DNA from 2 places in the Pantoea sp. PGP6 genome. Region 2 is predicted to be linked to the other one. Evidence: predicted binding sites of a transcription regulator. Region 2 holds the regulator's gene; the other holds the start of a gene.
The links. Region 2 encodes LexA, which represses DNA repair genes until DNA is damaged. Its sites were predicted from a motif close to TNCTGTATGTACATACAGNA; they were not measured.
Positions count from the first base shown of each region.

Region 1: mutH (DNA mismatch repair endonuclease MutH) is a predicted target of LexA. The motif match lies at 4,461-4,480, and genes of this name have one in related genera.

Region 1 covers NZ_JBQBMA010000001.1:974,550-981,420, forward strand. The annotation lists gene ACLIBF_RS04735 (PTS sugar transporter subunit IIB) at 1-81, shown strand, start outside; gene ACLIBF_RS04740 (FCD domain-containing protein) at 177-950, shown strand; gene ACLIBF_RS04745 (GNAT family N-acetyltransferase) at 950-1,399, shown strand; gene ACLIBF_RS04750 (NADP(H)-dependent aldo-keto reductase) at 1,440-2,480, opposite strand; gene ACLIBF_RS04755 (YgdI/YgdR family lipoprotein) at 2,621-2,839, opposite strand; gene ACLIBF_RS04760 (TerC family protein) at 2,958-3,668, opposite strand; gene mutH (DNA mismatch repair endonuclease MutH) at 3,768-4,445, opposite strand; gene rppH (RNA pyrophosphohydrolase) at 5,130-5,657, shown strand; gene ptsP (phosphoenolpyruvate--protein phosphotransferase) at 5,670-6,871, shown strand, end outside.
Region 2 covers NZ_JBQBMA010000001.1:4,012,308-4,019,178, forward strand. The annotation lists gene ACLIBF_RS19430 (CsbD family protein) at 1-30, opposite strand, end outside; gene dinF (MATE family efflux transporter DinF) at 202-1,524, opposite strand; gene lexA (transcriptional repressor LexA) at 1,629-2,243, opposite strand; gene ACLIBF_RS19445 (diacylglycerol kinase) at 2,349-2,717, opposite strand; gene plsB (glycerol-3-phosphate 1-O-acyltransferase PlsB) at 2,846-5,269, shown strand; gene ubiA (4-hydroxybenzoate octaprenyltransferase) at 5,501-6,385, opposite strand; gene ubiC (chorismate lyase) at 6,397-6,871, opposite strand, start outside.

The DNA.
Region 1 (6,871 bases), 3.0 Mb from region 2:
ATTGCGGTAATCGATTCTGTTGCCTATGGCACCCTGAATGGCGCAAAGGTACTCGATCAGGCGCTGGCTTTGATACACTGAGTCTCAGTTTGCGGGTCACTTCTCTGGCTCGCGGGCATTGTCGCGCAGGGAACGGCGGCAATGCCGTTAGCGCAATGATTGCAAAGGGTGACAGCGTGGACAAAGCCGAAGCGCCACAAGAAAAAAAACAGTATCAGGAAATTGGTCAGCATCTGCGCCAGCAAATCTGCGACGGACACTATCCGGTGGGATCGCGCCTGCCGCCTGAACGCCAGCTGGCTGAAACCTGGGGCGTCAGCCGGACCATCGTCCGCGAAGCGCTATTAATGCTGGAGCTGGAAGGAACGGTGGATATTCGCCAGAGTTCCGGCGTCTACGTGATGCGCATTCCCTCCGCCAGCGATGATGAAGAAGAGGCCTTTTTCCGCAGCGATGTCGGTCCGTTTGAAATGCTGCAGGCGCGCCAGTTGCTGGAAAGCAACATCGCCGCGTTTGCCGCTAAAATGGCCACCAAAGCGGATATTGAAAATCTGCGCCGCACGCTGGAGCAGGAGCAGCGGGCCATCGCCGCCAACGACAGCAGTCAGGATAACGACAAGTTATTTCATCTGCTGCTGGCGGGAGCCAGTCAGAATCAGATGCTGCTCGACACCGTCACCAGTATCTGGCGTCATCACGACAGCAGTCCGCTGTGGCAGCAACTGCGCCCCCAGTTTGAAACCCGCGCCTACCGCCTGAAATGGCTGGGCGATCACCAGACCATTCTGGCCGCTCTGCGTCGTCGCGATGTGATGGGCGCATGGCAGGCCACCTGGCAGCATCTTGAGAATGTGAAGAATACGCTGCTTGAGCTGTCCGATGCGGATGCGCCTGACTTCGACGGTTACCTGTTTGATTCAGTGCCGATATTCCAGGGGAAACTGATGTAATGGAGATTGTGCCGCTCAGCGCCGTGCCCCATTTTGCCGATCAGATTACCGAATGGCAGTGGCGCGCTTTCGGCGAACCCAGCAGCCGTGACTTCTTCGCCAGCATCGTCGCCAGCAGCCTGAGCGGCGCCGATTTCCCGGTCACTTTTGTCGCCGTTGAGGCAGGCAAGGCGATCGGCACGGCAGGTTTCTGGCGATGCGATCTGATCAGCCGTCAGGATCTGTTCCCGTGGCTGGCCGCACTGTATGTCGATGCGCCCGCGCGCGGCAAAGGCGTCAGCGACGCGTTGCAGCAGCGGGTGATTGCACACGCCCAGGATCAGGGGTATTCGCGGTTGTGGTTATGGTCGACCTTCAGCGGCTACTATGACCGTTTTGGCTGGCAGCCGCAGGGCGAGGCGCTGGAGTATCCCGATAAGCGCGTGCAGCTCTATTATCGGGATATATAAGGTGTGCCAGCCGCACTCGTGGCGGCCGGCAGCGGAGGACTCAGGGTGCCGGATAGGTATAACGGCGGTGGATCGCCTCAATGCCTTCCAGAATCTCTGCATTTAACGTCAGATTGAAGCTGTCGATATTGGTCTGCAGCTGCTCAAGCGTGGTCGCACCGAGCAGGGTGCTGGCAACAAACGGCTGCTGACGCACATAAGCCAATGCCATCTGTGACGGATCAATCTGGTGCTGGCGGGCTAACGCCACATACTCGGCAATCGCCTGCTGCGACTGCTCGCCGCTGTAGCGGGTAAAGCGACTGAACAGGGTATTACGGGCACCGGCAGGCTGCGCGCCATTCAGATACTTACCGCTCAGAGTACCGAACGCCAGGCTGGAGTAAGCCAGCAACTCAACCCCTTCATGCTGGCTGATTTCGGCCAGGCCCACTTCAAAGCTGCGGTTCAGCAGGCTGTAGGGGTTCTGGATGCTGATGATGCGCGGCAGTTCATGCTTCTCCGCCAGTTGCAGATAGCGCATTACGCCCCATGCGGTTTCATTCGACACCCCGATATAGCGAATCTTACCGGCGCGAACCTGCTCGGTCAGCGCTTCCAGCGTCTCCAGCAGCGTCACCTGGGCGGTGGTTTCACTGTACTGATAGCCCAGCTTGCCAAAATAGTTGGTCTGACGCTGCGGCCAGTGCAGCTGATAAAGATCGAGATAGTCGGTATTCAGGCGTTTCAGGCTGGCATCCAGCGCTTCACGGATGTTCTTGCGATCCAGCGCCATGTTAGGGCGAATCGACGCATCATTACCGCGCGACGGGCCCGACACTTTGCTGGCCAGAATGATTTTGTCACGGCTGCCGCGCTGCTTCAGCCAGCTGCCAATGTACTGTTCGGTCAGACCCTGGGTTTCCGGACGCGGTGGTACCGGATACATTTCGGCGGTATCAATAAAATTAATGCCGGAACGAATAGCCAAATCCAGTTGGGCATGGGCGTCGGCTTCACTGTTCTGCTCGCCAAACGTCATGGTGCCCAACCCCAGCTGACTCACTTCCAGCGTGCTATGGGGAATACGATGATAGTGCATTGCCAGCTTCCTTTTCTTTATGGAATGGAATGTTGTGTCCTCAGGGACTATAGCGCGAGCAATGGCGGGGAAGGAAGGGGGAAAAGTCGGGGAAATCGCCTGCCAGCGGGGAATCTGTGGCAGGCGAGACAATTTCGCACTTAGCGTTCAATGATGGTCGAGACCTCATCGCCGTTAATCTGTACTGCGTGACCCGACTGATCGGTGTACTGCACCAGCCCGGTCTCTTTATCAATGGTCGGCTTACCTTCGGTCATAATCATCCGGCCATCTTTCGTTGCCATTACATAATCAGAACTGCATCCGCTTAACATCGCTGCGGTTAGTGCCACAATGGCGATACCTGCCCATCCTTTCATCACGCCTCATCTCCACACATCATCGACTGCAAAAAGTGTAGTAATAAATCGTTTTGCCGGCCGGGTTAATCGTAGGAATCTGAAAATTTGCGGGCGAGCACGCTCGCCCTTGACTTTTCTATGCGGTTTTTTTCTTACTGCGCATCAGGTTAAGGCATTCAACCGCCATTGAGAAGAACATCGCGAAATAAATGTAACCTTTTGGTACATGAACCGCGAAACTCTCCAGAATCAGGGTGAAACCGACCAGAATCAGGAAGGCTAATGCCAGCATTTTGACCGACGGATGGCGCTCAACGAACTCACCAATGCTACGGGCTGCGAACATCATCATCAGCACCGCGATCACTACCGCAGCCATCATGATAAACAGATGATCGGAGAGGCCGATGGCGGTAATCACCGAATCGAGGCTGAAAATAATATCCAGCAGCATGATCTGCACGATTGCACCAAGGAACGAATGGACGTTAGATTTTTGTTCCGCTTCGTTACCTTCAATGGTTTCGTGGATCTCCATGCTCGATTTCCACAGCAGGAACAGACCCCCAGACAGCAGGATCAGATCGCGGGCAGAGAACGCATGGTCCATCAGGGTAAACAGCGGATTCGTCAGTCGGGCGACCCAGGCAATAGAGGCCAGCAGGGCCAGACGCATTAACATTGCGCCTAACAAACCGATACGGCGCGCGCTGGCTTGTTGATGCTTTGGCAGTTTAGCGACCACTAACGACAGGAAAATAATGTTATCAATACCCAGCACCACCTCAAGGATGGTCAGGGTTCCCAGTGCCAGCCAGGCATTGGGATCGGCAATCCACTCAAACATACCTACATTCAATCCTAAACGAAAATTAAACGGGGATTATACGCACTGAATTTGCTTCTCTCCCACAAAATTGCGCCACGTCAGATCAGAATGTCATTGTTAAAGCAGGAAGTGGCGCGCCAGCAGCGGTCCGGTAAAACTCTTTTTCAGGTAGAAACCGCGCGGTAAGGTTAGGATCGGTTGGCCGTGATCGCCAATTCCTTCGGTCAGGGCTTTACTGTTGGCCGCTTTGGGGCGGATTTGTAGCCAGGCACCGTGCCGTGCCGTGATCTGCTCAACCCGACCCAGCACGATCATGTCCATCAGCTCTTCCCAGTCCTGCCGCAGCATCTCATCTTCCTCCGCGTCGGGGCTCCAGAGTAGCGGCGCGCCGACCCGGCGCTGGCGCAGCGGAATGTCCCGCTGACCCTCGACCGGGATCCACAACACCCGCGCCAGTTTGTGTCGCACGTGGCTGGTCTGCCAGGTAACGCCACTGTTACCGGTGAGCGGCGCGACGCAGACAAAGGTGGTTTCCAGCGGTTTGCCACTGGCATCAATCGGGATGGTTTTCAGCTCAATGCCGAGATGGGCGAAATCCTGTTCGGCTTTGCTACCGGCGCTGGCCCCGAGATGCCATTCCAGCAGCATACCCACCCAGCCTTTATCGCGTTTAAGATCGGCAGGCATCGTCAGACCCGCCCGTTCGGCCAGCGTTTCCAGCGTTAACCCGGCTAAATCCTCTGCCCGGGCTAACAGGGTGGCTTCATCTTCAGGTGGTGCTGGCAGGTAGTTCATAGTGAAGACTCGCATTGCTCAAAAAATATACAGTATGTTGCACAGTGGGTTTACCCGAAATATTCACCGTGCTGAGTGGGGATAATAACATGATAGATCGTGCTTTTTTTACCGATTGGCCCTGGCAATATTATCGGACGCTTCAGGTTATCCCAACTTACTCGCAACAATGAACAGGATCTCATACCGGGTTATCCACAGAAAATTGGGATAACCGGCCTGACTGTGCGGTACTGGTTCCATTTACAGCCTTGACTTTCCCACTTTTGACCATAATTTGCCCGCTCTGGCCTAAGGCTGAGCGATTCGTTGTGGATAACATGACGGGTGGTTAAAATTCGCCCAACTGTAAAGAGTGGACAGTTTAATCGGCCATTTAACCTGAGCGTATTTTGTTAATTCATCTATTTTTGTTTTTATAATCATAGGTATAGTAAATTATCGCTTTTTGACGATGCAGACGCGCCTGACAGGGTTATTCAGTTAACTCCCGCGTTCTGCACAAAGCTATCCACAGAAAAGGTGAATAAGATCGGCTTTTCTGACCCCGATTGTTTATAACTAATGGCTTCTCTGTGAGTTATCCCGAAGTTTTACGCTTAACACCCCGTGAATCCAGTGGTTTACCGCCTGTAAGGAGTGTGAAACAATCAGGCTATTCAAATTTAGCTTTGAGGTAGTCCGGTGATCGATGATGATGGCTACCGCCCGAATGTTGGTATCGTAATTTGTAACAGGCAAGGACAAGTGTTATGGGCCAGGCGCTTTGGACAGCACTCCTGGCAATTTCCTCAGGGAGGCATCAATCCCGGTGAAACCGCTGAACAGGCGATGTATCGCGAACTGTTCGAGGAAGTGGGGTTACACCGTAAAGATGTTCGAATACTTGCATCTACCCGTAACTGGTTGCGCTACAAGTTGCCAAAACGTTTGGTGCGTTGGGACACAAAGCCGGTATGTATCGGCCAGAAACAAAAGTGGTTTCTTCTGCAGTTAATGTCTAATGACGCGGATATCAATGTGCAGCACAGCAGCACGCCTGAGTTCGACGGCTGGCGCTGGGTGAGCTTTTGGTATCCGGTGCGTCAGGTTGTCTCCTTCAAGCGCGACGTCTATCGTCGGGTAATGAAGGAATTCGCTGGCGTGGTGATGTCTATGCAGGAGAGTGCGGGGCAGCGAAACAATCCTGCCCATCGACGTAAGAGAGGATAGGCCACGCCCTTTATGCTCACTCAGTTGCGCGAAATTGTAGAAAAAGTGGCGAGTGCGCCGCGTCTGAATGAAGCACTCGACATTCTGGTCAATGAGATCTGTCTGGCGATGGAAACGGAAGTCTGTTCCGTTTACCTCGCCGATCACGATCGTCGCTGCTATTACCTGATGGCGACGCGCGGGCTGAAAAAGCCGCGCGGTCGCACCGTAACGCTGGCGTTTGACGAAGGCATTGTCGGGTTAGTCGGCCGTCTGGCCGAACCGATCAACCTTGCCGACGCGCAGAGTCACCCCAGCTTTAAATATATCCCCGCAGTTAAAGAGGAGCGCTATCGCTCCTTCCTCGGCGTGCCTGTTATCAGCCGTCGCCAGTTGCTTGGCGTGCTGGTGGTCCAGCAGCGGGAACATCGCCAGTTCGATGAGAGTGAAGAATCGTTTCTGGTGACGCTGGCCACGCAGATGGCGGCGCTGCTGTCGCAATCGCAGATGGGCCAGCTGTTTGGCCAGTTCCGCCAGACCCGGGTGCGCGCGATTGCGGCAGCACCCGGTGTGGCAGTGGCACCGGGCTGGGTCGATGAGACGCAGCCGCTGCTCGATCAGGTTTCCGCCGCGTCAACGCTGGATGTTCAGCGTGAACGTGAACGCCTGTCGCTCGCCATGAGCGAAGCTGCCAGTGAGTTCCGCCGCTTCAGCAAACGGTTTAGCGCCAGCGTGCAGAAAGAGAGCGCGGCGATCTTCGACCTTTACTCGCACCTGTTAACCGATGCCCGACTGAAGAAAGATCTGTTCGATGAGATCGAACGTGGATCGGTGGCAGAGTGGGCGGTTAAACAGGTAATCGAGAAGTTTGCCGAACAGTTCGCCCGGCTGACCGACAGCTATCTGCGCGAACGCGCAGGCGATCTGCGGGTGTTGGGTCAGCGGCTGTTATTTCACCTCGATGATTCGCTGGTGGGCACCAATGCCTGGCCGGAGCGCTTCGTGCTGGTGGCCGATGAGCTGACCGCCACCTCTCTGGCCGAGCTGCCGCACGAACGGCTGGCCGGGGTGGTGGTGCGCGATGGTGCCGCCAACTCCCACGCGGCGATCCTGACGCGCGCTATGGGTATCCCGACGGTGATGGGCGCGGATATTCTGCCGCATCAGCTGAATAAACGGCTGCTGATCGTCGATGGTTACCGTGGCGAGCTGTTAATCGATCCCGAACCGGTGCT
Region 2 (6,871 bases):
CCAGTTGCCGCTCGCTTGATCTTTATTCATGGCAGACCTCTATGTCATCCTTTGGTTACATCATTTATCTTGAAAGAAAACAAAATGACGATATAAAGCGCTGGTTCACTGCGCTGCTTACGGTTAATTGTAGTAGAAGATTTTAGGTTTGCCGGAACAATACAGAATAATCTGTAGCCGGAGGACATCAGATGCCAGCTATCAGGCGTTAAACCAGCTGTTCTGCTGCCAGTGTTTACGCCAGATCAGCCACAGCGACAGGCCACGCAGCGCCAGGAAAACGGTGACCGCCAGCCACAAGCCGTGGTTGCCCAGCAGCGGGACGCTAAGCAACGTCAGGAAGTAACCAAGTGCCGCCACCATCATGCTGTTACGCATCTCCCGGCCGCGGGTTGCACCGATGAACATGCCATCCAGCAGATAGCACCAGACGCCCGCCAGCGGCAGGATCACCTGCCATATCAGATAGCGATCGGCCGCCTGTTGCAGCTGTTCAATCGAGGTCAGCAGCGCCACGATATGCGAGCCGAAACACGCATAAATTACTGAGAACATCAGAGCCACCACCAGCGCCTGTCGGCAGGCAGAATGCCAGACGCGCAGCAGCCTGCTGCCATCTTTCGCGCCATGCGCCTCACCGGCGAAGGCTTCGACTGCGTAGGCAAAACCATCCAGCGCATAGGCGGTAAAGGTGATAAACATCAGCAGCACGGCGTTCACCGCCACCACCTGCGGACCGATACGTGCGCCCAGCACGGTCAGCGAGGCAAAACAGAGCTGCAGCATTAACGAACGCAGCATAATGTCGCGATTAAGACGCAGTAGCCGCTGAATATCGCCGCGCCAGCTCTGCTTCAGCATTGCGGTGGTGATGCCACGTAGTTTCAATACCCGCCAGACCATCACTGCCCCGACGACCAGCGTTATATACTCCGCCAGCGCGGTCGCGGTTGCCGCGCCTGCCACTCCCCAGTGCAGCCCCATCACCAGCCACAGATCGAGCACAATATTGACCAGATTGCCGATCACCAGCAGGATGACCGGCGCACGCGCGTACTGCACGCCCAGCAGCCAGCCAAGGATCACCAGATTTGCCAGGGTGGCGGGCGCACTTAACCAGCGGATCTGAATAAACAGTGCCGCCTGTTGCAAAACTTTGGGATCGCCGCCAATCAGATCGGCCGCCAGCGTAGTAATCGGCGAGCGCAGGCAGATGAACAGCACGCCAGCCAGCAGCGCAATAATTAAAGGCTGGGTCAGCGCACGTGCCAGCGCCATTTTATCGCCGGCACCAAAAGCCTGCGCCGTCAGGCCGGTAGTACTCATCCGAAGGAACAGCAGCAGCATGAAGAGGAAACTGGTGACTGTCGTGCCGACCGCAACCCCGCCCAGATAGACCGGGCTGTCGAGGTGACCAATGACAGCAGTATCGACCACCCCCAGTAAGGGAACGGTGATGTTAGAAAGGATCATCGGCAGCGCCAGCCGCCAGAGGTTTTTGTCGGTAGCCGTTAAAAAACGCATTCGCAGTTCCGTGCTCGGTGTCGCTGCAGAGAGGGGAGCAGCAGCGACAAAATTAGGGCAGACAGAATAGCATCAGACGCTACGAATGCGCGGTTATGTCAGACTCAGAGCCATTCGCCGTTGCGAACCACACCGACCGCCAGACCTTCTACCGTCAGCGACTGGGCGCGCGTATCGACAATGATCGGCTCAAAATCACTGTTTTCAGGCAGCAAATGCACAATAGCACCCTGCTTCTTCCAGCGTTTAACCGTCACTTCATCATCAATACGGGCCACAACAACCTGGCCGTTGCGTACGTCCTGGGTTTTATGTACCGCGAGCAGGTCGCCATCCATAATCCCGATATCTTTCATCGACATTCCACTGACGCGCAGCAGAAAATCGGCAGAAGGTTTGAACAGGCCCGGATCCACTTTGTAATGGGTTTCGATGTGCTCCTGCGCCATGATCGGCTCACCGGCAGCAACCCGGCCAATCAGCGGCAGACCTTCAGATGCTTCTTCTTCCATCAACAGGCGAATACCGCGAGAGGCGCCAGAGACAATCTCAATCACCCCTTTGCGTGCCAGTGCCTTCAGATGCTCTTCTGCCGCGTTCGGCGAGCGGAAACCCAGCTGCGCGGCAATTTCTGCACGCGTAGGCGGCATGCCCGTTTGAGTAATATGGTCGCGAATCAGGTCATAGACCTGCTGCTGCCTGCTGGTTAATGCTTTCATCCCGCCCCCTGGTTGTTTATACAGTCGCTGTGAGTATATACAGGTATTGGTGAAATGGAAACCGATTCTCAGGCAAAACGCGCCATCTGGCGCGTTGTGGAAGGCTTATCGCAAATGCGACCAAAGCAGCGCGATCCAGACAAACAGTGCCAGTAAGATGCTGATCAGCACCGCCGCCGAGCCCATATCCTTTGCCCGTCCGGCTAAAGGGTGGCGCTCCTGGCCAATACGATCCACTACCGCCTCGATGGCGCTGTTGAGGATTTCAACAATGACCACCAGCACCACTGCCCCGATCATCAGGATGCGAGAGACAATATCGACATCCAGCCAGCAGGCCACAATAATGGCCACCAGCGCGGCCAGCGCCTCCTGGCGGAAAGCCGCTTCGTGTTGCCAAGCGGCACGCAGGCCCTGCCATGAGTAACCTGCGGCTTTTACTATTCTTACAAGACCCGTGGCATTATTTGCCATATAAGTGGAACCCTTTCATCGGATTGACGTCAATGTCTGGGCTGCGTGCAAATGGCACCACCACAGATCTTCGCTGCGCTTTCTGGTATGCTTGCGGCGCTTTGCTAACAAGAGGCTTCATGTTGTCTATGTCAGGTTGGCGTAAACTTTATTACAAATTACTGAATTTACCACTGTCGTTTTTGGTAAAGAGTAAGGCCATTCCGGCCGATCCCGTTTCTGAACATGGTCTGGACCCGACCCGGCCCATTATGTACGTTTTGCCTTACGATTCGAAGGCTGACTTACTGACTTTACGCGCGCAGTGCCTGCGGCATCATCTGCCCGACCCGCTTTCTCCGCTGGAGATTGATGGTTCGCTGCTGCCGCGCCACGTTTTTATCCACGATGGCCCGCGTGTGTTCCCCTATTTTGTGCCCAGCGTCGAATCGGTGAAGATTTTTCACGATTATCTGGACCTGCATCGCAATAACCCCAAGCTGGATATCCAGATGCTGCCGGTGACGGTGATGTTTGGCCGGGCGCCTGGTCGTGAGGTTCAGGGCGAAGATACGCCGCACCTGCGGGTGCTGAACGGCGTGCAGAAATTCTTTGCGGTGATCTGGCATGGACGCGACAGTTTTGTCCGTTTCTCGCCGACCGTTTCGCTGCGCCGCATGGCAACCGAACACGGCACCGACCAATCAATCGCCCAGAAACTGGCCCGGGTGGCGCGCATTCATTTCGCCCGCCAGCGGCTGGCGGCGGTTGGCCCACGCTTACCGGCACGTCAGGATCTGTTTAATCGTCTGCTGCAATCGAAAGCGATTGAAAAAGCGGTTGAAGATGAAGCGCGCAGCAAAAAAATCTCCCATGAAAAAGCGCAGCAAAATGCGGTTGAGATGATGGAAGAGATCGCGGCAAACTTCTCCTATGAAGCGATTCGCGTCACCGACCGCGTCATGGGCTGGCTCTGGAGCCGGCTCTATCAGGGCATCAATGTTAATGGCGGCGAAAAAGTCCGTCAGCTGGCGCAGGATGGCCATGAAATCGTCTATGTGCCGTGCCATCGCAGCCACATGGATTACCTGCTGCTCTCTTACGTGCTTTATCATCAGGGACTGGTGCCGCCGCACATTGCCGCCGGTATCAACCTCAACTTCTGGCCAGCCGGACCGATTTTCCGTCGTCTGGGCGCGTTCTTTATCCGTCGTACCTTCAAAGGCAACAAGCTGTATGCCACGGTGTTCCGTGAATATCTTGGCGAACTGTTCACCCGCGGTTACTCGGTTGAATACTTTGTCGAAGGGGGACGTTCACGCACCGGTCGCCTGCTCGATCCGAAAACCGGCACCTTAGCCATGACCCTGCAGGCGATGCTGCGCGGGGGGAATCGCCCGATCACCCTGGTGCCGATTTACATTGGCTACGAACATGTCATGGAAGTGGGTACTTACGCCAAAGAGCTACGCGGCGCGGCGAAAGAGAAAGAGGGCTTCATGCAGATGGTGCATGGCTTACGTAAGCTGCGCAACCTCGGCCAGGGCTACGTTAACTTTGGCGAACCACTGCCGCTGGTTAACTATCTCAACAAGCGCGTGCCGGAATGGCGTGAGTCGATCGATCCTATCGAACCGCAGCGTCCAAGCTGGTTAACGCCCACCGTGAATGACATCGCGGCGAGCTTAATGGTACGCATCAATGAAGCGGGCGCGGCCAACGCCATGAACCTGTGCGTCACCGCGCTGCTCGCCTCACGTCAGCGCTCACTAACCCGCGAACAGCTGATTGAGCAGCTTGAGTGCTATACCCAGCTGCTGCGTAACGTGCCTTATTCAGCCAACGCCACGGTGCCCGATCTCTCGGCAGAGGCGCTGCTGGATCATGCAATGGGCATGAATAAGTTTGAGAGCGAGAAAGACAGCATTGGCGACATCATCATCCTGCCACGTGAGCAGGCGGTGCTGATGACCTATTATCGCAACAACATTCACCACATGCTGGTGATGCCGTCGCTGATTGCCGCTATTGTGCAGCAGCATCAGACCATGAGCGAAGCCGAGTTGTTGCGCCAGGTGAGTCTGATCTACCCGATGCTGAAGAGCGAACTGTTCCTGCGCTGGCAGACCGATGAGCTGCCGCAACTGCTGACCGAACTCTGTCAGGAGCTGGCGCGTCAGGGACTGATTACGCTTGAGGCTGGTCAGCTGCGCTTTACGGCGGCGCGCTACCGTACGCTGCAACTGCTGGCGGCCGGGGTGCGAGAAACGCTTCAGCGTTATGCCATCACCTTCTCTATTCTTAGCGCCAAGCCAGCCATTAACCGCGGGACGCTGGAAAAAGAGAGCCGCACACTGGCACAACGTCTGTCAGTGCTGCACGGTATCAACGCGCCGGAGTTCTTCGATAAAGCCGTCTTCACCTCACTGGTGCTGACGCTGCGTGATGAAGGGTATATCAGCGACAGCGGTGATGCGGATGTCGCGCAGACCCTGGCGACCTGGCACATTCTGGCCGATCTGGTCACCAGCGATGTACGCATGACCATCGAAAGCGCCGTGGCCCACGACTAAATGCCCTGCGCAGTAAAAAGGCGACCCCGAAAGGTCGCCTTTTTTGTGCCTGAATGATGTTGCAGCCTAATCCTTTCCTGCCTGACTCGTTGCCTAATCCTTTCCTGCCTGACTCGTGGCCTGATCCTCTGCTGCCTGACTCGTTGCCTGACTGCGCGCCAGGTACCGTTGCGCTGAATCGCGTCGGGACTTAGCCCGCCTGCAACCCGCCCGGCCTGTCGATCACCACGATCACAACAGCTGGGTAAACGGCGGGGTGTTCATCAGCACACCGAGGAACAGCACCAATCCGACATAGTTGTTGTTGAGGAAGGCTTTAAAGCAGGCAGGGCGTTCACGCTGGGCGATCAGCGTTTGCTGGTAAATAAACAGGCCAGCTGCCAGCAGTAGCGTCCCGTAAAACGCCACGTTGAGCTGCAGCAACATGCCAACCCATGCCATCAGCAGCAGCGTTGCCAGTTGCAGCAGGCCGATTATCAGCTTGTCGAAACGGCCAAACAGAATCGCGGTCGACTTAACGCCAATCTTCAGGTCATCGTCGCGATCCACCATCGCGTACTGGGTGTCATAAGCCACCGTCCAGCAAATGTTGGCGCAGAATACCAGCCAGCAGACCAGAGGTAAGGACTCACTAACTGCCGCCCAGGCCATCGGAATCGCCCAGCCAAACGCGGCCCCCAGCACCACCTGCGGCAGATGGGTATAGCGCTTCATAAACGGATAAACCCAGGCGAGCGCCAGACCGACGACCGAAAGCAATATCGTCATCAGATTCATGGTCAGCACCAGCGCAAACGCCACCAGCGCCAGCCCGGCAAATAACAGTTTGGCTTCTCTGGCACTGACCGCGCCGCTGGCTAAGGGCCGATGCTTTGTCCGCTCAACATGCCCATCCACCTTACGGTCAGCAAAGTCGTTAATGACACAGCCGGCTGCACGCATCACGAAAACGCCGGCAACAAACACCAGCAGCACCGGAAGCGGCGGGATCGCCATATCAGCCAGCCACAAGGCCCACAGGGTGGGCCACATCAGCAACAGGGTGCCGATCGGCTTATCAATGCGCATCAGACGGCTGTAGGCCTGCCATTTATTGATGTGTAAGCTCTTTTCCACCACAGATTTCCTCAGGCCAGATCGCGATAAAGCGGCGAAGCCGGTAAAAACAGTTCCGTCAGCAACAGCGGTTTGCCGGACAGCCGCAGACGTGAGCGGCGTCCCCACAGCGCTTCAACCTTGCCCGGTTCGATAAAATCACGGGTCAGGGTTGAAGAGGAGAACAGATAACGCCCCAGCGGGCGCGTGCCCAGCTGTTGAAGCATCGCCTCAGGACCATTCAGGGTACTTTCCGGCACCAGCGTGCGACCCGCCAGCCAGGGTTCACCGTCGCCGAACAGCAGCACTTCCCGCAGCCAGAAGCGTTTGTCGTCCGGTAAAAAGGCTTTTTCCTCTCCCAACTCGCTGGCATCAATAAAGCCTTCACGTACCGGCTCTACGGTAACCTGCTGGCAATGCTGCTCAAAACGGCGCGTCATGGAGTCTTCTTCCATCAGCCAGTCGAGCAGGGACGGCGCAAGCGTAGCCTGCGTCGATGAAAGCCAG